4 regions of the Kitasatospora sp. NPDC094015 genome follow, and region 4 is predicted to be linked to each of the others. Evidence: riboswitches for the same ligand, from Rfam matches in the RefSeq annotation. Region 4 holds a riboswitch; each other region holds the start of a gene.
What was found. A riboswitch is a leader RNA that binds a small molecule or an ion and turns the genes downstream of it on or off. The one in region 4 is predicted to bind cobalamin.
Positions count from the first base shown of each region.

Region 1: another riboswitch for cobalamin. It lies ahead of ABT014_RS08515 (ribonucleoside-diphosphate reductase subunit alpha); the one in region 4 lies ahead of ABT014_RS27220 (prenyltransferase/squalene oxidase repeat-containing protein).
Region 2: another riboswitch for cobalamin. It lies ahead of ABT014_RS26260 (cobalamin biosynthesis protein); the one in region 4 lies ahead of ABT014_RS27220 (prenyltransferase/squalene oxidase repeat-containing protein).
Region 3: another riboswitch for cobalamin. It lies ahead of metE (5-methyltetrahydropteroyltriglutamate--homocysteine S-methyltransferase); the one in region 4 lies ahead of ABT014_RS27220 (prenyltransferase/squalene oxidase repeat-containing protein).

Region 1 is NZ_JBEOUL010000005.1:115,351-120,333, reverse strand. It holds gene ABT014_RS08530 (helix-turn-helix domain-containing protein) at 1-790, opposite strand, end outside; gene ABT014_RS08525 (hypothetical protein) at 887-1,051, opposite strand; gene ABT014_RS08520 (GNAT family N-acetyltransferase) at 1,159-1,671, shown strand; cobalamin riboswitch at 1,765-1,894, shown strand; gene ABT014_RS08515 (ribonucleoside-diphosphate reductase subunit alpha) at 2,054-4,468, shown strand; gene ABT014_RS08510 (ribonucleotide-diphosphate reductase subunit beta) at 4,507-4,983, shown strand, end outside.
Region 2 is NZ_JBEOUL010000026.1:76,186-81,168, reverse strand. It holds gene ABT014_RS26265 (cobyric acid synthase) at 1-677, opposite strand, end outside; gene ABT014_RS26260 (cobalamin biosynthesis protein) at 942-1,880, opposite strand; cobalamin riboswitch at 1,959-2,121, opposite strand; gene ABT014_RS26255 (helix-turn-helix domain-containing protein) at 2,411-3,100, shown strand; gene ABT014_RS26250 (alpha/beta hydrolase) at 3,216-4,334, shown strand; gene ABT014_RS26245 (hypothetical protein) at 4,569-4,983, shown strand, end outside.
Region 3 is NZ_JBEOUL010000068.1:3,930-8,912, forward strand. It holds gene ABT014_RS34190 (enoyl-CoA hydratase/isomerase family protein) at 1-379, shown strand, start outside; gene mmsB (3-hydroxyisobutyrate dehydrogenase) at 376-1,272, shown strand; gene ABT014_RS34200 (enoyl-CoA hydratase) at 1,269-2,045, shown strand; gene ABT014_RS34205 (hypothetical protein) at 2,083-2,274, opposite strand; cobalamin riboswitch at 2,382-2,599, shown strand; gene metE (5-methyltetrahydropteroyltriglutamate--homocysteine S-methyltransferase) at 2,752-4,983, shown strand, end outside.
Region 4 is NZ_JBEOUL010000028.1:80,019-85,001, reverse strand. It holds gene ABT014_RS27225 (prenyltransferase/squalene oxidase repeat-containing protein) at 1-536, opposite strand, end outside; cobalamin riboswitch at 702-848, opposite strand; cobalamin riboswitch at 894-1,016, shown strand; gene ABT014_RS27220 (prenyltransferase/squalene oxidase repeat-containing protein) at 1,123-2,529, shown strand; gene ABT014_RS27215 (adenosylcobinamide amidohydrolase) at 2,517-3,272, opposite strand; gene ABT014_RS27210 (SCO2322-related protein) at 3,877-4,356, opposite strand; gene ABT014_RS27205 (peptidase) at 4,385-4,983, opposite strand, start outside.

The DNA.
Region 1 (4,983 bases), on a different contig from region 4:
CCCGCTGACCGGTCAGCCAGCGGTGCGGGGTGGTCCCGGTCTCCTGCTGGAAGCGGCGGGCGAAGGTGCGCGGCGACATGTGGGCCCGGGCGGCCAGCTGGTCCACCGTGAGGTCCAGGTCGAGGTGGTGGCGCAGCCACTCCAGCAGGCCGCCCAGCGACTCGCCGTCCTCGGCCGGCAGCGGCCGGGCGACGAACTGGGCCTGGCCGCCGTCCCGGTGCGGGGCGACCACCATCCGGCGGGCGATCCCGCGGGCCACCTCGGGCCCCTGGACCTTGCGGACCAGGTGCAGGCAGGCGTCGATGCCGGACGCGGTGCCGGCGGCGGTGATCACCGGGTCCTCGTCCACGTAGAGCACGTCCGGCTCGACCGTGGTGAGCGGGAAGCGCGCGGCGAGCCGCTCGGAGTGCCGCCAGTGGGTGGTGCAGCGCCGCCCGTCCAGCAGCCCGGCGGCGCCCAGCAGGAAGGTTCCGTTGCAGATCGACAGCACCCGGGCGCCCCGCTCCACGGCCGCCCGCAGCGCCTCGATCAGCGGGGCGGGGAACTCGTCCCGGATGCCGGTCGCGGCGGCGATCACCAGGTCGGCCTCCGCGATCCGCTCCACGCCGTGCGGCACGTCGACGCTGAAGCCGGCGTGCGTGCGCAGCGGGCCGGGGCGGGCCGAGGCGAGCGCGAAGTCGTAGACCGGCAGGCCGTCGTCACTGCGGTCCAGGCCGAAGATCTCGCAGGCGACCCCCAGTTCGAACGGGTGGATCTCCTCCAGCACCACGGTGACCACGTTCTTCAGCATGGCTCCAGGATGACGGTGGCAGGTTTTCGAGGCAAGTGGGCATTTCTGCCACTCGTGGCCCGGCCGGGGCCCGGCGAAGGTGGAGACATGACCTCCTCATCCCTGCTCGGCGTGCTCGCACTGGCCGGTGCGGTCGGCGGCTTCGGCCTGCTCGGCCTGCTGGTCGGGCGCGACCTGGACCGCACCGGCCGGCACGGCCGGGACAACTGGCACCGCCCCGGCGGCCGTCCGGCCGACCCCGACCTCCCGGACCGGCTGCACGGCACCTCGCCCCGCGCCCTGGCCGGGCCCCTGACCGGCTCCGGGCGCCCCGCCCGGCCCGGCACCCTGCCCGCTGCCCCCGGGCCGGCCACCGGCAGACTGGGGGCATGGACGCCGCCACCGATCTCGTCATCCGTCCCGCCCGCGAGGAGGACCTCGCCCCCGCCGGAGCGCTCTGCGTCGAGGTCTACGTCGGCGAGGGCCACAGCAAGCCCGACGGCCCGTACGCCGAGCTCCTCGGGGACGCCCGGCGGCGGTCCGAGGAGGCCGAACTGCTCGTCGCCCTCGACCCGGCCGGCGGACCGGGAGCCGTGCTCGGCTGCGTGACCTTCGCCGCGGGCGGCAACCCGTGGGCGGACATCGCCGAGCCGCACGAGGGCGAGATCCGGATGCTGGCGGTCGCGCGGGCGGCCCGCGGCCGCGGCGCCGGCAGCGCGCTGGTGCGCGCCGCGATGGCCCGCAGCCGCGAGCTCGGGCTGACCGGGATGGCGTTCTCCACCCGCCCGCAGATGACCGCGGCGCACCGCGTCTACGAACGACTGGGCTTCCGGCGGACCCCGGAGCGGGACTGGGAGCCGGCGCCCGGGATCGACGTGATCGTCTACTCCATCACATTCTGAGGCCCGTCCGGCGGCCGACCCCGTGGCGCAACGCGATCGAGCGACCACGACACGCGGCACTACATCTGGTGGCGCATCCTGAGCCCGCCCACAACATGTATGCTCGCTCTCGCTGTCGACGCAGGGGAACCCGGTGGGAGTCCGGGACTGCCCCGCAACGGTGAGCGGGCTTCGCAACACCTTGACCCGCGAGTCCGAGACCTGCCGACGGTGTGCCACACGGCTTCCCCGCAGATGCCTTGCAGCACCGCAGTACTTGTCCGGGCCTCGCGGGTGGGCCGGGGTGGGACCACGCGCGCCTGGTGATTTCGGCGTGCCGCTCCGCCCTGTCCGAGACGGTCCGGCTGATCTCGTCCGCCGCCGCCACAGGAGAGAGTGCGCCTTGACCGTCGCTGCCTCAGTCGCCCTGCCGTCCCAGGGTTCAGCCTCCGTCGCCCAGACCGATCCCGGTGCCGCGCTGCTCCGGCTGCTCACCGACCGGAGCACCGACCTCCCCCAGGTGGACCCCGGCCACGTCGCCGCCGCCGCGCTGCGCGGCCGCCACGCCGGCTCCGACTTCGCGGAGCTGCGCGGGCTGGCCGTGGAGGCCGCCGCGTCGATGATCGCCGAGGACCCCCAGTACTCGAAGCTGGCCGCCCGCCTGCTCGCGCTGGAGATCTCGGACGAGGCGATCGGCCAGGGCGCCCTCTCGTTCTCCGCCTCGATCGCCGTCGGCCACGCCGAGGGCCTGATCGGCGACACCACCGCCGCGTTCGTGGCCAAGCACGCGGACGCCTTCGACGCGCTGATCGACCAGCGCGGCGACGACCGCTTCGAGTACTTCGGCCTGCGCACCGTGCAGTCCCGGTACCTGCTGCGCCACCCGATCACCCGCAAGGTGATCGAGACCCCGCAGCACTTCCTGCTCCGCGTGGCGGCCGGTCTGGCGGTCGGCGACAGCGAGCAGTCGGTGCGCGAGGTGGCCGAGCTGTACGCACTGATGAGCGCGCTCTCCTACCTGCCGTCCTCGCCGACCCTGTTCAACTCCGGCACCAAGCACCCGCAGATGTCCAGCTGCTACCTGCTGGACTCGCCGCTGGACAACCTGGACTCGATCTACTCGCGCTACGCGCAGATCGCCCGGCTGTCCAAGCACGCCGGCGGCATCGGCCTGTCCTACAGCCGGATCCGCTCGCGCGGCAGCCTGATCCGCGGCACCAACGGCCAGTCCAACGGCATCGTGCCGTTCCTGCGCACGCTGGACTCCTCGGTCGCCGCCGTCAACCAGGGCGGCCGGCGCAAGGGCGCGGCCTGCGTCTACCTGGAGACCTGGCACGCCGACATCGAGGAGTTCCTGGAGCTCCGCGACAACACCGGCGAAGAGGCCCGCCGCACCCACAACCTCAACCTGGCGCACTGGATCCCGGACGAGTTCATGCGCCGGGTCAACGCCGACGCCGACTGGTCGCTGTTCTCGCCGGCCGACGTGCCCGAGCTGGTCGACCTCTGGGGCGCCGAGTTCGACGAGGCGTACCTGAAGGCCGAGCAGGCCGGCAAGGCCGTCCGCACCATCCCCGCGCAGACCCTGTACGCCCGGATGATGCGCACCCTGGCGCAGACCGGCAACGGCTGGATGACCTTCAAGGACGCCTCCAACCGCGCCGCCAACCAGACCGCGCTGCCCGGCCGCACGGTGCACTCCTCGAACCTGTGCACCGAGATCCTGGAGGTCACCGACGACTCCGAGACCGCGGTCTGCAACCTGGGCTCGGTCAACCTGGGCTCGCACGTGGCGGACGGCGCCTCGGTCGAGGACCTGCTCGGCGCGATGGACTGGGACCGGCTGGACGCCACCGTGCGCACCGCCGTGACCTTCCTGGACCGGGTCATCGACATCAACTTCTACCCGACCCCCGAGGCCGGGAACTCCAACTCCCGCTGGCGGCCCGTGGGCCTGGGCGTGATGGGCCTGCAGGACGTCTTCTTCAAGCTCCGGATCGACTTCGACTCGGCCGAGGCCAAGCGGCTGTCCACGCTGATCTCCGAGCGCATCATGCTCACCGCCTACGAGCGCTCCAGCGAGCTGGCCGAGCAGTTCGGTCAGCACACCGCGTACGCGGAGACCCGCGCGGCGCGCGGCCAGCTGCACATCGACCACTTCGACGCCGCCCCGCAGTGGACCGAGCGCTGGGACGCGCTGCGCGCCCGGATCGCCACCACCGGCCTGCGCAACTCGCTGCTGCTGGCGATCGCGCCGACCGCGACCATCGCCTCGATCGCCGGCGTGTACGAGTGCATCGAGCCGCAGGTCTCCAACCTGTTCAAGCGCGAGACGCTGTCCGGCGAGTTCCTCCAGGTCAACCCGTACCTGGTGCGCGAGCTCAAGGAGCTCGGCGTCTGGGACCAGCAGACCCGGGACGCGCTGCGCGAGGCCAACGGCTCGGTGCAGGAGCTCAACTGGCTGCCGGCCGGCGTGCGTTCGCTCTACCGCACCGCGTGGGAGCTGCCGCAGCGCGCGCTGATCGACCTGGCCGCCGCACGGCAGCCGTACATCGACCAGAGCCAGTCGCTGAACCTGTTCATGGCCGCGCCGACCATCGGCAAGCTCAGCTCGATGTACGCCTACGCCTGGAAGGTCGGTCTGAAGACCACCTACTACCTGCGTTCGCGTCCGGCCACCCGGATCGCCCAGGCCGCGTCCGGCGCCGCCCGCACCGCCGCCCCCGTGCCGGTGCCCACCCCGACCCTGTCCCCGGAGGAGGAGGCGGCGCTCGCCTGCTCCCTGGAGAACCCCGAGTCCTGCGAGGCCTGCCAGTGAGCACCGCCCCCGTCGACCCGACCGCGAGCCGCGAGAAGATGCTGCTCGACCCGGGCTTCGAGCTGACCCTGCGTCCGATGCGCTACCCGTCGTTCTACGACCGGTACCGGGACGCGATCAAGAACACCTGGACCGTGGAGGAGGTGGACCTGCACTCCGACGTCGCCGACCTCGCCAAGCTGAGCGAGGGCGAGCGGCACATGATCGGCCGGCTGGTCGCCTTCTTCGCCACCGGTGACTCGATCGTCGCCAACAACGTGGTGCTGAGCCTCTACAAGCACATCAACTCGCCCGAGGCCCGGCTCTACCTGTCCCGGCAGCTGTTCGAGGAGGCCGTGCACGTCCAGTTCTACCTGACGCTGCTCGACACCTACCTGCCCGATCCCGAGGACCGGGCGGCGGCCTTCGCCGCGGTGGAGAACATCCCCTCCATCCACCAGAAGGCGCAGTTCTGCTTCACATACATGAACGCCGTCGACCACCTGGACTCGCTGCAGTCCAAGGACGACCGCCGT
Region 2 (4,983 bases), on a different contig from region 4:
ATCGGCAGGGTGCCGAGCACCGGACGGCCGGTCAGCCGGTGCAGCATGTCCAGACCGGGCGCGAGCAGCCGGGCGTCGCCGCGGAACTTGTTCACGAACCAGCCGGCCACGTGCCGCTGGTCCTCGGCCGAGAGCAGCGCGAGCGTGCCGTACATCGCGGCGAACACGCCGCCGCGGTCGATGTCGCCGACCACCACGGTCGGCAGCCCGGCGGCCGTGGCCAGGCCCATGTTGGCGATGTCCCGGTCCCGCAGGTTGATCTCGGCGGGCGAACCGGCTCCCTCGCAGACCACCACGTCGTACCGGCCGCGCAGATCCGCCAGGCACTCCAGCGCCCGCTCCAGCAGGACGGGCTTGCGCTCCCGGTAGTCCAGCGCCCCGACCTCGGCCACCGGCCGGCCGAGCAGCACCACCTGACTGCGGCCGTTGGCACCCGGCTTCAGCAGCACCGGATTCATCGCCGCCTCCGGCTCGACCCGGGCGGCCGCGGCCTGCATCGCCTGCGCCCGGCCGATCTCGGCGCCGTCCGCGGTGACGAAGGAGTTGAGCGACATGTTCTGCGCCTTGAACGGCGCCACCCGCACCCCCTGCCGCACCAGCCACCGGCAGATCCCCGCCGTCACCACCGACTTCCCCGCATCCGAGGTCGTCCCGGCCACCAACAACGCCCTACCCACACCCGCCTCCGATCCACCGACCCCCGACACATCCAGCGAAACCCACCCTGCGCACCGGGATACCTCCGGGGGCGCGAGGAACTGCGCGCTGCGGTAGGCGCGGCGCCGTCACTCCCGATGCCGCGCAGTTCCCCGCGCCCCTAGGGGTGGTTGCCCGCACGTGGGTGCCTTCAGGGGCGCGAGGAACTGCGCGCTGCGGAAGGCGCGATACCGTCACTTGCGACGTCGCGCAGTTCCCCGCGCCCCTGCGGGTCGGGGTCGTCCTCATGAGCGGTGTCGCTTCAGGAGGGCCGCCGCCGAGGTCGTCGCCAAGGCGAGGAGGCCGACGCGGCGGGAGAGGGTGCAGGCGCGGTCGATGTCGTCCACGGTGACCGGCCGGAGTTCGGCCCCCAGGACCGGCCGGTGCTCGGTCCGCGTCCCGTACTGGAGGGTGCCCCCGAGCCGTACCCCGAGCGCCCCGGCGAACGCCGATTCGGCCTGGCCCGCGTTGGGGCTGGGGTGGGAGGAGCCGTCCCGGCGCCAGATCCGCCAGGTGCGGCCGGGTTCCGGTGAGGCGGCGACGGTGAGCAGGGCGGTGAGCCGGGCCCCGGGCCAGCCGGCCACGTCGTCGAGCCGGGCGGAGGCCCAGCCGAACCGCGCGTACCGGGCCGAGCGGTGACCGACCATCGCGTCCAGCGTGTTGACGGCCCGGAAGGCGAGCAGCCCGGGCGCCCCGGCCACCGCGCCCCAGACCAGCGCGTTGACCACCGCGTCCGCGGTGTTCTCGGCGACCGACTCGACCACGGCCCGGGCCAGTTGCTGTTCGTCCAGGCCGCTCGGATCGCGCCCGCACAGGTGCGGCAGCCGTTCCCGCGCGGCGGTCAGGTCGCCGGCCCGCAGCGCCCCGGCGACGGTCTCCGCCTCCCGGGTGAGCGAGGTGCCGCCGAGCACGGTGAAGGTGGCGGCGGCGGTGAGCGCGGTGCGGCCCAGCGGGGAGCGCCGCAGGGCCCGGTCGGCCAGCGCGGTGCCGGCCGCGACGGCGCCCACGCAGACGGCGGTGTACAGCGCGCCGGCGCCCCGGTGGTCGCGCCACAGGGCCCGCTCCAGGCGGCCGGCGGCCGTGCCGAACAGGGCGACCGGGTGGCCGCGCCGCGGGTCGCCGTAGCGGGCGTCCGCGAGGTGGCCGAGGGCGGCGCCGAGCAGGTGGGGGGCGGCCGCGCTCAGCCGGCGCACGGCGCAGCGAGCGGAGCTCGGTTCGGGGCAGCCTGCATGGCTCGCGTGTCCTCACTCAGGGTCCGCGCCCTGGATCGACGAACGGCGGCGAGAGTCTCCTGGCTTCCGGGTCGGACGCACCCCCGCGTCCCGGCCGAGGGCGGCCGGGCCGAGCGTGCTCCCCGGTGACAGTGGCGGGACCGCGCCGGATTCGCACCGGCTTCCTCTCCTTGCCTCCGTATGGCCCAAGGATCTGACCACGGGCCCGGACCGGGAGTCAACCGGTCCGCCGGAGGCCTTGATCACACGTCATCACCCCAGCTCACCGGGGTCGCCGAAGGGTGCTGCGGAGGCCCGGGGACGCTCCGGCGCGCTACCCGCGTAGCTTGCGCCCGGCGGCGGCCGCCGTCACTACCTCCGAGTAGTGCGGCCGTTCGGAGGGCCGGGGCTGTGTGATCGGCCAGTCCACTGTCCGACCGTCCAACCGGGCTTCGTGTGTTCGGCGGGTACAGCGCGGGCCGCGCCGCCCCTAGCTTCGTGGCATGCGACGAAGACAGCCCGAACCGACGCCGGTGCCGTTCTCCCCGGCGGCCGCCCGTGCCCACCGCGCCGGGCTCGGCCTGACCCCGGACCAGGTGGTCGAGGGGATGGCCGCGCACGGGGTGCGGCTGCTGCCCGCCCATGTGATCGGGTGGGAGACCGGCGGGATCCGGCCGTCCGAGGAGGAGTTCATCGCGCTGGCGCGCGCCCTGTGGTGCCCGCCGGCCCAGCTGATGGGCGCCCCGCCCGACGGACTGCGTGACTTCCGGGTCGCCCGGGAGCTGAGCCAGGAACAGGCGGCCCGCCGGATCGGCGTCACCGAGCAGGCGTACCGGAAGGCGGAGGACACCGGCCGGTGGACCGGGGACGCGGAGCAGACCCGCGCGCTGGCCCACGTGCTCGGCCTGGGCCTGCGCACGCTGGTCCGGATCACCCATCACCAGGACGACCTGGAGCAGCGGCTGCGCCAGGTGGTGCAGGGCCGCTGGCAGGCCCAGCTGAAGCCGGTGGCCCGGCTGGTGCCGGTCGACCGGGAGGTGCTCGCCGAGGTCCTGGCCGAACTGCAGGGGGAGTACCAGGTGCCGATGCACTGGGGCGCCGCCACCCCGGCCGCCGCGGAGCCGTCGCGCCGCCCGCCCGCCGCGCGGTTCTGGGAGCTGCTCGCCGGACGTTCCACCGAGATCCCGGTCTGAGGCCGCGCGGGGCGTCCGGCCCCTCGAACGGCCGCTTCCGGTGGCTGCGCCGGGGCGCGGGCGGTGGACTGGGACCGTACCGCGTCCGATCCGCGACCAGCATCCGGGGAGCAGTATGCGTTGGGGTACCGCCGCCATCGTGGCAGCAGCCGCCGTCGGGGCCGGGGCGGCGGCCGGTCTGCTGCTCGGCCGCAAGGTCTCCGAGCGGGTCCTGCGCCCCGGCGTCGAGCCCGGCGGCGCCCGCCCCGCGCTGCGGGTGCACGCCCTCGCCCCCGGCCTGGTGACGCTCAGCCGGACCCCGGACTCGGTCCGCCCCGGCCGCTACGGCCTGGAGTGGGGCGAGGGCGGCCACGCGGTGGTCGGCGAGGTGGTCGCCACCGGCGTGCAGACCGTGACCCGCCGGCTGGAGCGGGCCGAGCTGGGCACCCTGGTCACCGGCACGGAGGTCCGGCTGACCCCCCGGGTGTACGTCGGGGACCCGTTCCGCGCGTTCGGGATGGCGTTCACCGACGACGCGGTGACCGGTGAGCTCGGTCCGCTCCCGGCCTGGTTCGTCCCCGCCGTCCGCGGGACCTGGATGATCCTGGTGCACGGCCCCGCGGCCGACCGCACCCAGGCGCTCCCGGTCATGCCGCTGCTGCACTCGCTCCAGCTGCCCACCCTCACCGTCACCTACCGCGGCGACCGCGGCGCACCGGGCTCCCCGGACGGCCTCGGGCACTTCGGGGAGACCGAGTGGCGGGACGTGGAGGCGGCGATCCGCACCGCGCTGGCCTCCGGCGCGGGCCGGGTGGTGCTGTACGGCTGGTCGCTGGGCGCCACCATCGCGCTCCAGGCGGCCGCCCGCTCGGACTGGCGGGAGTCGGTGAGCGGGCTGGTGCTGGACTCCCCGGTGCTGGACTGGCCGGCCACCGTGCGCCGGGTGGCCGCCCGGACGGGGGCCCCGGCCCCGGTGGCCGAGCTGGGCGCGCTGGCCGCGCAGGGCCGTTCGGGGGTGGACCTGGCGGACTTCGCCCGGCTTGCCGACGGCAGCGACCTGCACGTGCCGGTGCTGCTGCTGCACAGCCCGGACGACGCCGTCGCCCCGTACGCGGCCGCCGAGAAACTGGCCCGGCGGCGGGAGAACCTGGTGAGCCTGTGCAGCGTCCCTGATGCTGGGCACGCCGCCCTGTGGAACGCCGACCCGGACCGTTACCTGGAGCACCTGCGACGCTTTCTCACCCCACTGCTCTGAGAGTCACCGCTCCTGGGCCCGCCGCACTGCGCCCATCGCGCTGGGCCCACCGCTCCGAGCCACGGCGGCGCCGGTGGGCCGGAATTGTTTGTCGTGTACGGGGCGGATGTCAAGGGTTCCGGGCCCGGTTTGCGGGCCCTTGCCCGAATCCGGGACGGGTTCCGGGCCCCCGGCGCCAAAGACGCGCCGCACCCGATGTGACAGAACGCCCGTACAAGGGGAAGACTGCACGGCGTGACGTCTCGGAACCCGCGCGACCGTGATGCCCCGCTCCAGCCGACGATCCGTACCGGTGCGACGGTCACCCGTCTGCCAGGCACGGGCAGCCGTGCCGACAGCGCAATCCAGGGCAGCCCCGCCGCAGCCCGCCGCCGTACCCCCCAGCCCAAGCCCGGGCGTGGCAGGGTACCCGTACCCGACGGCTTCCCCGCCCCCGCGGAGCTGGCCCCGCTCGCCCGGCGGATGCTCGCCGACGCGGTCCGGATCGCCCGCTGGGCGGGCGAACTCGGCGAGGTCGACAAGCGCGGGGAGCTGCTGCCCGAGGACGCCCGGGCGGCCGGGCTGGCCCTCGCCATGACCGTCGGCGCCGCCGCCAAGGCCTGGGGCCAGGCCCTGCAGATCGGCCTGGTCGAGCTCCGCGACAGCGGCG
Region 3 (4,983 bases), on a different contig from region 4:
CTACGCCGCCGACACCGTCGAGGAGATCCTCGACCGCCTGCTGGGCAGCGGCGAACCCGAGGCGAAGCAGGCCGCCGACCGGATCACCGCCAACTCGCCGAGCGCCGTGAAGGCGACGCTCGCCGCGCTGCGCCGGGCCCGCGAACTCGGCCCGCTGGAAGCGGTGCTGGACCAGGAGTACCGCACCTCCTGCGCGGCGCTCGCCACCGCGGACCTGGCCGAGGGGATCCGGGCCCAGGTGATCGACAAGGACCGCACACCGCACTGGCACCCGGCCACCCTGGACGCCGTCGCGCCCGCCGCCGTGGACCGCTACTTCACCCCGCTCGGCGAGCGGGAACTCGGCCTCGCCACCACCACACCCCTGGAGCGCTGGTGACCCGTCACATCGGATTCGTCGGACTCGGCAACATGGGCGGTCCGATGGCCGCCAACCTCGTCAAGGCCGGGTACCGGGTCAGCGGCTTCGACCTGGCCCCGCAGGCGCTCCGGCAGGCCGAGGCCGCCGGGGTGCAGGCGGCCGGCTCGGGCGCCGAAGCGGCCCGCGAGGCCGACCTGGTCATCACCATGCTGCCCGCCGGCCGGCACGTGCTGGCCGCCTACGCGGAGCTGCTGCCCGCCGCCCGGTCCGGCACGTACTTCGTCGACTGCTCCACCATCGACGTCGCGGACGCCCGCGCGGCCCACGACCTGGCCACGGCCGCCGGCCACCGGGCGGTGGACGCGCCGGTCTCCGGCGGGGTCGCCGGGGCGAGCGCCGCGAGCCTCACCTTCATGACGGGCGCCGCGCAGCCCGACTTCGACGCCGTCCGGCCGGTGCTGGAGGCGATGGGCCGCAAGGTCGTGCACTGCGGCCCGTCCGGCGCCGGCCAGGCCGCGAAGATCTGCAACAACATGATCCTCGGGATCTCGATGATCGCCGTCGGCGAGGCCTTCGTGCTCGGCGAGAGCCTCGGCCTCAGCCACCAGGCGCTGTTCGACGTGGCCTCGACCGCCTCCGGCCAGTGCTGGGCGCTCACCAGCAACTGCCCCGTCCCCGGGCCCGTTCCGGCCAGCCCCGCCAACCGCGGGTACGCCGCCGGGTTCGCCGCGGCCCTGATGGCCAAGGACCTCGGCCTCGCCGCCGGGGCCGCCGAGGCCGCCGGACTGCCGACCGAACTCGGGCGCAGGGCCGCGCAGTTGTACGCCTCCTTCGCGGCGGGCGAGGGCGCAGGCCTGGACTTCTCGGCGATCATCACCACGCTGAAGGCCGAGAAGGAGGACGCCGAGTGACCGGCTACGAGACCATCCTGGTCGACCGCAAGGGCCGGGTCGGGCTGATCACGCTCGACCGGCCGAAGGCGCTCAACGCGCTGAACACCCAGCTGATGAACGAAGTGGTCGTGGCGGCAACGGAGTTCGACCGCGACCCGGTGATCGGCTGCCTCGTCGTCACCGGCTCGGAGAAGGCCTTCGCGGCCGGCGCCGACATCAAGGAGATGCAGTCGCTCGACTTCGTCGACGCCTACCTCGGTGACTGGTTCGCCGCCTGGGACCGCTTCGGCGCGCTGCGCAAGCCGGTGATCGCCGCGGTCGCGGGCTACGCGCTGGGCGGGGGCTGCGAGTTGGCGATGCTGTGCGACATCCTGCTGGCCGCCGACACCGCGAGGTTCGGGCAGCCGGAGATCAAGCTCGGGGTGATCCCCGGGATCGGCGGCTCGCAGCGGCTGACCAGGGCGGTCGGCAAGGCCAAGGCCATGGAGCTGTGCCTGACCGGCCGGATGATGGGCGCCGAGGAGGCCGAGCGGGCCGGCCTGGTCTCCCGGATCGTCCCGGCCGACCGGCTGCTGGCGGAGGCGATGGCGGTGGCGGAGACGGTCGCCGCGATGTCCGCACCGGCCGCCGTGATGATGAAGGAGAGCGTCGACCGCGCCTTCGAGACCACCCTCGCCGAGGGTGTCCGGTTCGAACGCCGGCTCTTCCACGCCACGTTCGCCACCGCCGACCAGAAGGAGGGCATGGCCGCCTTCGCCGAGAAGCGGCCGCCGGAGTTCACCCACCGCTGATCGGCCGCTCCTCGGTAGGGCCCGTGCGCCCCGGGCCCTACCGCCCGGGGCGCACCCGCTGCGCCTCGTCCGCCGTCACCGGTGCACCGGCCCGCACACCGTGCAGGACGTGCGCCAGCACCTCGGCCCCGCGGACCACCCGCGGGCCGCGGCGGCCGATCAGGGCCGGGCCCGGACCGAGCACGGTGACCAGGTCGGTCGCGGCGGGCAGGAGCGAGACGATCCGCATGGTCCGAGCCTACGGATTCGCCGCGCGGGCCGGGCCGGAACGCGCCGCCCGGTCTCACTCCGTGGACGCACCGGCGGGCGATGCTGCCCGGGCCGGGGGTTTGGCCCTAGGCTGGCACCGCAGCTGGTTCGCCCCGTCCGCCAGGCGGGGTGTCGTAAGAGGGAACCCGGTGGGAATCCGGGACTGCCCCGCAGCGGTGAGTGGGAACGACCGCCGTCAAACGCACTGGGCCCGTGGGTCCGGGAAGCGACGGCCAGTAGGTGTCCGCCCTGGACGGGTGGACGTGCCCGCGAGTCCGAAGACCTGCCACTGCCCGTGCGCGACCATCGTGCGCGGACCTCCGGTGACCTCGTGGGCGGGTCGGCGTGCACACCTGGCGGAGCCGCACCCTGCGGGCGTCCGTCCGGTTGGTCGCACCTTCGCGCTCTCGTCCCGTCACCGGGTACTCGAGGAGCAAGACTCGCGAAGGAGAGTCCCTTGACAGCGAAGTCCGCAGCCGCGGCGACCCGGTCCACCACCTACGGCCACCCCCGCCAGGGGCAGGGCCGTGAACTCAAGAAGGCCGTCGAGGGGTACTGGAAGGGCGCCGTCACCGCCGACGCGCTCCTGGCCACCGCCGCCGACCTGCGCCGGGACAACTGGCGGCAGCTCGCCGAAGCCGGCGTCACCGAAGTGCCCACCGGCGACTTCTCGCTCTACGACCACGTGCTGGACACCACCGTCGCCGTCGGCGCGATCCCGGCGCGGCACCGCGCCGCCGTCGACGCCGATCCGCTGGACGGCTACTTCGCCATGGCACGCGGCACCCAGGACGTCGCGCCGCTGGAGATGACCAAGTGGTTCGACACCAACTACCACTACCTGGTCCCCGAACTCGGCCCCGACACCGCGTTCACCGCCGACCCCGCCAAGGCGGTCGGCGAGCTCCGCGAGGCCCTCGCGGCGGGCCACGACGCCCGCCCGGTGCTGGTCGGACCGGTCACCTACCTGCTGCTCGCCAAGCCCGCGCCCGGCGTCGCCGAGGACTTCCAGCCGATCACCCTGCTGGACCGGCTGCTGCCGGTCTACGCCGAGCTGCTGGCCGACCTGCGCGCCGCCGGCGCCGAGTGGGTGCAGCTGGACGAGCCCGCGCTGGTGCAGGACCGCACGCCCGCCGAGCTGAACGCCGCCGCCCGCGCCTACCGCGAGCTCGGCGCCCGCACCGACCGCCCCAAGCTGCTGGTCGCGAGCTACTTCGACCGGCTCGGCGAGGCGCTCCCGGTCCTCGCCAAGGCCCCGATCGACGGCCTGGCCCTCGACTTCACCGGGCCGGCCGCCGCCAACCTGGACGCGCTCGCCGCCGTCGGCGGGCTGCCCGGCAAGCGCCTGATCGCCGGCGTGGTCGACGGCCGCAACATCTGGATCAACGACCTGGAGAAGTCGCTGGCCACCCTGGCGACCCTGCTGGGCCTGGCCGACCGGGTCGACGTCGCACCGTCCTGCTCCCTGCTGCACGTCCCGCTCGACGCCGACGCCGAACGCGACCTCGACCCGCAGATCGCCCGCTGGCTGGCCTTCGCCAAGCAGAAGGCGCAGGAGGTCGCCCTGCTGGCCCGCGGGCTGCGCGAGGGCACCGGCGCGATCACCGCCGAACTCGCCGCCAACCGGGCCGACCTGGCCTCCCGCGCCACCTCGCCGATCACCCGCGACCCGGCCGTCCGTGCCCGGACCGCCGCCGTCACCGAGGCCGACGCCCGCCGCGCCCAGGCCTACCCCGAACGGTCCGAGGCCCAGCGCGCCCGGCTCGGCCTGCCGCTGCTGCCGACCACCACCATCGGCTCCTTCCCGCAGACCACCGAACTGCGCACCGCCCGCGCCGACCTCACCGCCGGCCGGATCGACGCCGCCGCCTACCGCGAACGCATCGAGGCCGAGGTGCGCGAGGTCGTCGCGTTCCAGGAGAAGGCCGGCCTGGACGTCCTGGTTCACGGCGAGCCCGAACGGAACGACATGGTCCAGTACTTCGCCGAGCAGCTCACCGGCTACCTCGCCACCCGGCACGGCTGGGTGCAGTCCTACGGCACCCGGTACGTCCGCCCGCCGGTGCTGGCCGGCGACATCTCCCGCCCGCACCCGATGACGGTCGACTGGTACCGCTACGCCCAGGACCTGACCGACCGTCCGGTCAAGGGCATGCTCACCGGCCCGGTCACCATGCTCGCCTGGTCCTTCGTCCGCGACGACCAGCCGCTCGCCGAGACCGCCCGGCAGGTCGCCCTCGCCCTGCGCGACGAGGTCACCGACCTGGAGGCGGCCGGCGCCGCCGTCGTCCAGGTCGACGAACCGGCGCTGCGCGAGACCCTGCCGCTGCGCGCCGCCGACCGCCCGGTCTACCTGGACTGGGCCACCGAGTCCTTCCGCCTGGCCACGTCGGCGGTCCGGGCGGACACTCAGATCCACACCCACATGTGCTACGCCGAGTTCGGCGCGATCATGACCGCGATCGACGAGCTGGACGCGGACGTGATCTCGCTGGAGGCCACCCGCTCGCACATGCAGGTCGCCGGCGAGCTCGCCGAGGCCGGCTACCCGCGCGAGGTCGGGCCCGGCGTGTGGGACATCCACTCGCCGCGGGTGCCGAGCACCGACGAGGCGGTGGAACTGCTGCGGGCCGGCCTCGCCGCGATCCCGGCCGAGCGGCTGTGGGTCAACCCCGACTGCGGCCTGAAG
Region 4 (4,983 bases):
GACGGTGAGGGGCTGGCCGGGTTCTTCGCCCGGACCGAGTCCGGGGTGAACGCGGGCGCGCCGCTGCTGCCGCCGACGTCGGTGCCGCCGTACACCCAGGCCTCGACCTCGCCCGGCTTCGGCTTCTGCGTGCCGGCGCCGAACTGGCTGTAGGACCAGGTGTCCTGGCCTGGCTCGGCGATCCAGTACGACCAGTACGCCGTCGCCTGCGGGGTGTTGACGCAGGGCTCCTCGGCGGCGGTCGGGTACTGGGTTCCGTTGCCGAAGGTGCTGCTGCCGAGGCGGCAGATGAAGGCGGGGCCGTCGTGCTCGGTGCCGGTGGTGGTGAACCCGGCGTTGTGCAGCAGGTTCATCCCGGTGGTGGGGTGGGCGTCGCAGCCGCGGACCACGCTGCCGCCCCAGTGGCCGAAGTCGACGGCGACCACGGCGCCGGTGGTGGCGGTGCACTCCTCGATCGGGTCGGCGGCGGCCCTGCTGGGGTGGCCGAGCAGCACCGTGCCGCCCGCGCTGACCGCGATGGCACTGGCGAGCAGCACGGACGCCAGCGTGCGCCCTCTGCTGCCCGGACTCGTACGACTGCTGCTGACCCTCACCGGCGACTCCCTGGTCGGTCGAGGCGGAGCACGACGGCGCAGCCGACCGGGCATCAGGGGAGGGCGCCCGGGTCAGACCGCGCCGTAGTCCGCGACGACGCACGTGTTGCTGACTTGCTCCTCGGCGCAGGCATTCCGGCTCACCCGCCACGAGTTGCGGGTCCACGGTTGCGGGTCAGCGCCGGACTTGGACCGGCTTCCCCTGACTGCCAAGGGTGAAAACCGGTTCATCAGACCACGCGGCGCAGCGGGGCGTCAACGAGGCGTCATGTCGCCTTCGACACCTCGTGAGCGGGCCCGACCTGCGATAGCGTCCCGGGTGGCCGAGTGGGGGAACCTGGTGCGAATCCAGGGCTGACGCGCAGCGGTGTGGGGCGGATCGACGCTCCGAGCCCGAATGCCCACCCGGCGCGCACCACGAGCGAAAGCCAGCCCACGCGACCCGGGCGGCGGCCCCCGGCGGCGCGCGGCCCTCGATCGGACCGCCCGCGCGGGACCGGTCGGCGCCCACCACCCAAGGAGCCCGACCGTGCCCCTCCGCCACTCCTCCGCCACCGTCGTCGCGCTGGCGGCCGGCGCCCTGCTGCTGTCCGCCGTGCCCGCCGGCGCCACCGCCTCCCCCGCGCAGATCGCCACCTCCAAGAGCACCGGCGTGACCTACCTGAAGTCGCTGCAGGCCGCCGACGGCAGCTACGTCACCGGAGGCGGCCTCTCGAACGAGTGGGCGTTCAGCGCGCTGGCCGCGGCCGGCACCGCCGCGGTCGACGTCGCCCCCGGCGGCGACACCAGCAAGAACGCCCGTACCGTGTACCGCAACCAGCTCGCCGCCACCACCTGGCCGAGCGCCTCCCCCGTGGTCACCGACTACGAGCGCGCCACCCTCAACGCCTACGCCGCCGGCATCGACCCGGCCCGGGTCGGCCCCGGCCGCAACCTGATCGCCGACCTCGCCGCGTACTGGCAGACCGCCGAGCCCGGCTACTACGGCCCGTCCGCCAACTTCAACGGCACCGTCTTCGGCTTGCTCGCCCTCGGCGGGGCCCGTACCCAGGGCGGCACCCAGCGCGTCCCGCAGGCACTGATCGACGCCACCGTGACGGCCGTCCGGGCCAACCAGCACAACGACGGCGGCTGGAACTACGGCAAGGCCGCCGGGAACCCGACCGCGCTCGCCCAGGGCAGCGACATCGACATGACCGGCGCCGCGATGGCCTCGCTGTGCAGCAGCGGCGTCCCCGGCACCGACGCCGCGATCGTCGCCGCCAAGAACTTCCTCAAGGGCAAGCTGATCTCCTCCGGCGCCTTCAACTCCATGTTCGGCGCCAACACCGACTCCAACGGCTGGGCGGTCTCCGGGCTGAACGCCTGCGGGATCAACCCGCAGGGCGCCGACTTCACCAGCGGCAGCGGCAGGACGCCGATCGACTTCCTGATCGCCCAGCAGTTCAAGCCCGCCGGTGGCTTCAAGTACCTGCCCACCGACACCTCCCCCTCCCCCTACGCCTCGGTCGACGGGCTGCGCGCCGTCACGGGCGCCGGCTTCACCGCCGCCCCGCCCGCCCCCACCACCGCCGGTGCGCCCACCTGGGTCGCCACCACCGCCTTCACGGCGGGCACCGCGACCCGGGTCGCCCTGGTCGTCGACAACGGCACCGGCACCGCCGGGCTGAAGGTCTGCGCCGTCACCCTCACCCCGACCGGTGGCACCACCACGCTGGGCGCCGTCCTCGACGCCGCCGCCACCGCGACCCCGAGCGGCTGCGTCACCTCGGTCACCCCGTCCACCGGCGGCGGCACCGTCACGGCGCTCAACGGCACCGCCAACAGCGGCGGTTCCACCTGGAAGGCGAGCCTGGACAACGCCGCCGCCACCGCCGCGACCCGGGCCACCGTGGTCAACGTCGGCGACACCGTCTCGCTGCGCTACGGCAGCTGACCGAGCGGCAGCAGGTCGGTGCGGCAGCACTCCGGCCGGGACCGCGCATGGTCGGGCACCGGACCCCGGGCCCGGCGCGCGCGGTCCGCCTCCGCTCCGGCGCGCACCGCGGCGTGCACGGCGCGGGCGACCCGCGCACCCCAGGGCGAGCGCGGACCGCCGAACGGTTCCGCGTCCTCGCCCGGGCGGGCCTGCCGGACGGCGACGCAGACCGCGTCCGACGGCGTCCCCGAGCAGTCGTAGCCGGCGTCCAGCAGCGCCTGCACCTTCGCCTCGGTGGCGGTGGCCAGCAGGTTCACCAGGCCGGCGTCGGACAACGCGGCGGGTACGGCGACCAGGATGTTCACGGTGCCCGGGACGAAGGCGGGCCGCTGCGGGGGCGCCTTCGTCGGCTCGCTCCCGGGTTCCGGCGCGGCGGCCCAGGCGGGCACCCCGACGCCGGCGGTCACCACGGCGGCGGCGCCGCCGTCGCACGCCCAGGTCATCCGGTCCACCTCGGCGGCGGTCATCAGGCCCGCCCCCGGCCCGGCCAGCCCCTGCGCGGCGGCCAGCTCGGCCAGGTGGCGATCCGGATCCATCCGGCCGTACCCGGCCCTGACCTGCGCGTTGACCACCCACTCCCGGTCGCCCAGCCCACCGCCGAGCACCGCACTGCTGACCATCCGCCAGCCCGGACCGGCCCGCCACACCAGCAGGTGCCGGCAGGCCCCGTCCTCGGGGCGGCACGCCCGCTCGATCAGCACGCGGCCCGCCGCATCAGTTCCACGAAACGCTCCACCTTCGACTCGGACCGCCCAGGGATCGGGCCCACCCGACCCTACCGAGCGCCGGGCCGACGGCGGATCATGCCCACAAGGGGCGGCGCTGTTCCGCCCCTGCATCGCACCGAGGGGGACAATATTCCGATGAACAGGTTCCGATGGATCGCAGGCTGCTACGTGACAACCTGACGCCCCCTTCCACAGGCGGCACACCCCCAGGGGCGCGAGGAACTGCACGAACCGGAAGCCCACCCCGCCGCACCCGAACCCCGACGACCACCCCCACCCCACCCCCAGGGGCGCGGGGAACTGCGCGAACCGGGAGACACCGGCCCGCAGCCGAACGCTGACGGTCAACTCCACCCCACCAGGGGCGCGGGGAACTGCGCGAACCGGGAAACACCCCGCCGTACCTCCCGGACCGCGCAGTTCCCCGCGCCCCTGAAGTGCCGCTCGTCGGGGCACCCCCGGAGGACCGCTCATCGGGGCACGCAACCGCGCCCCCGGCGGACCACTCGTCGGGGCCACACGCGACAGCGACGCCGCACGGCCGGAGGCCCGTTCACCCCCGGCCGTCCGCCCGGTGTCAGGGGGCCGTGATGCCCGGCTGGGTGCCGGCGCCGAAGGCCCAGCCCTCGACGTCGCCGGGGGCCGGGTTGTAGCTGCCGGCGCCGAGGCTGCTGTAGGACCAGGCGCCGCCGTGCTGGGCGTGCCAGTACGACCAGTAGGCGCTGCCGGTCGGGTTGGTGCAGGTGGTCGGCAGCGAGTTGATCTTGCAGACGAAACCGGGGAAGCGCGGGTGGAAGGCCCAGGAGAAGCCGGCGCCGGTGAGCGCGGCCAGGCCGGTGGCCGGGTCGCCCGGGGCGCAGCCGGTCTGGATGCCGCCGCCGACGGCGGTGAAGTCGACCACCACGGTGACGCCGGTGGTGCCGGTGCAGGCGGCGGCGTGCGCCTGCGGGGCCTGGGCGGCGGAGAAGCCGAGCAGGCCGGCGGTGAGCGCGGCCGCGGCGGCGATCGAGCCGAAGGTCCGGCGGGCCGGGCGGGCGGGGGCGAGGGTGTCGGTCATCGGGGAGCTCCTTGCGGGTTCAGGATGTTCAGCGGGTGGTCGCTGCGCAGGCGAGCACGGGCGCGGCGGGCCGGGCGCCGTGCGCGGAGAGAGCGGCCAGCGGGGTGCCGGCCAGGCCCAGGACGGCCTGGGCGGTGGCGCGGGCGCCGTTGCCGGTGTTGAAGCCGGTGGCGTCGTAGGCGATCGCGCCGCGGACGGCCGGGTCGGTGGCGCAGCCCTGCTGGAACTTGACCAGCCGGCTCCAGCCCTTGAGGCCCGCGCCGAGCCGCCCGGAGGAGAGCAGCGCCTCGGTGGCCAGGCCGGTGCTGTTGGCGTTGGAGCCGGTGGCGCGGGCGGCCGCGAAGCCGCCGTCGGCGTTCTGGTGGGCGGTCAGCCAGCCGAGGCCGGCGGCGGCCTTGGCCGGGCGTCCGGTGGCGGTGAGCGCCTGGACGGCGAGTGCGGTGGCGTCCGGGTCGCCGGTGCAGGTGGGCTGGCCGAAGGAGATCGGGAAGCCGCCGTCGGCGCACTGGGCGGAGACCAGGAAGTCGACCGCGGCGGCCGGGGCGCCGGCGTGGGTGCGCTGGAGCGCGATGAGGGCGAGCGACTGGCCGAAGGCGTTGCTGTAGTCGCCCCACTGCGAGCGGTCGG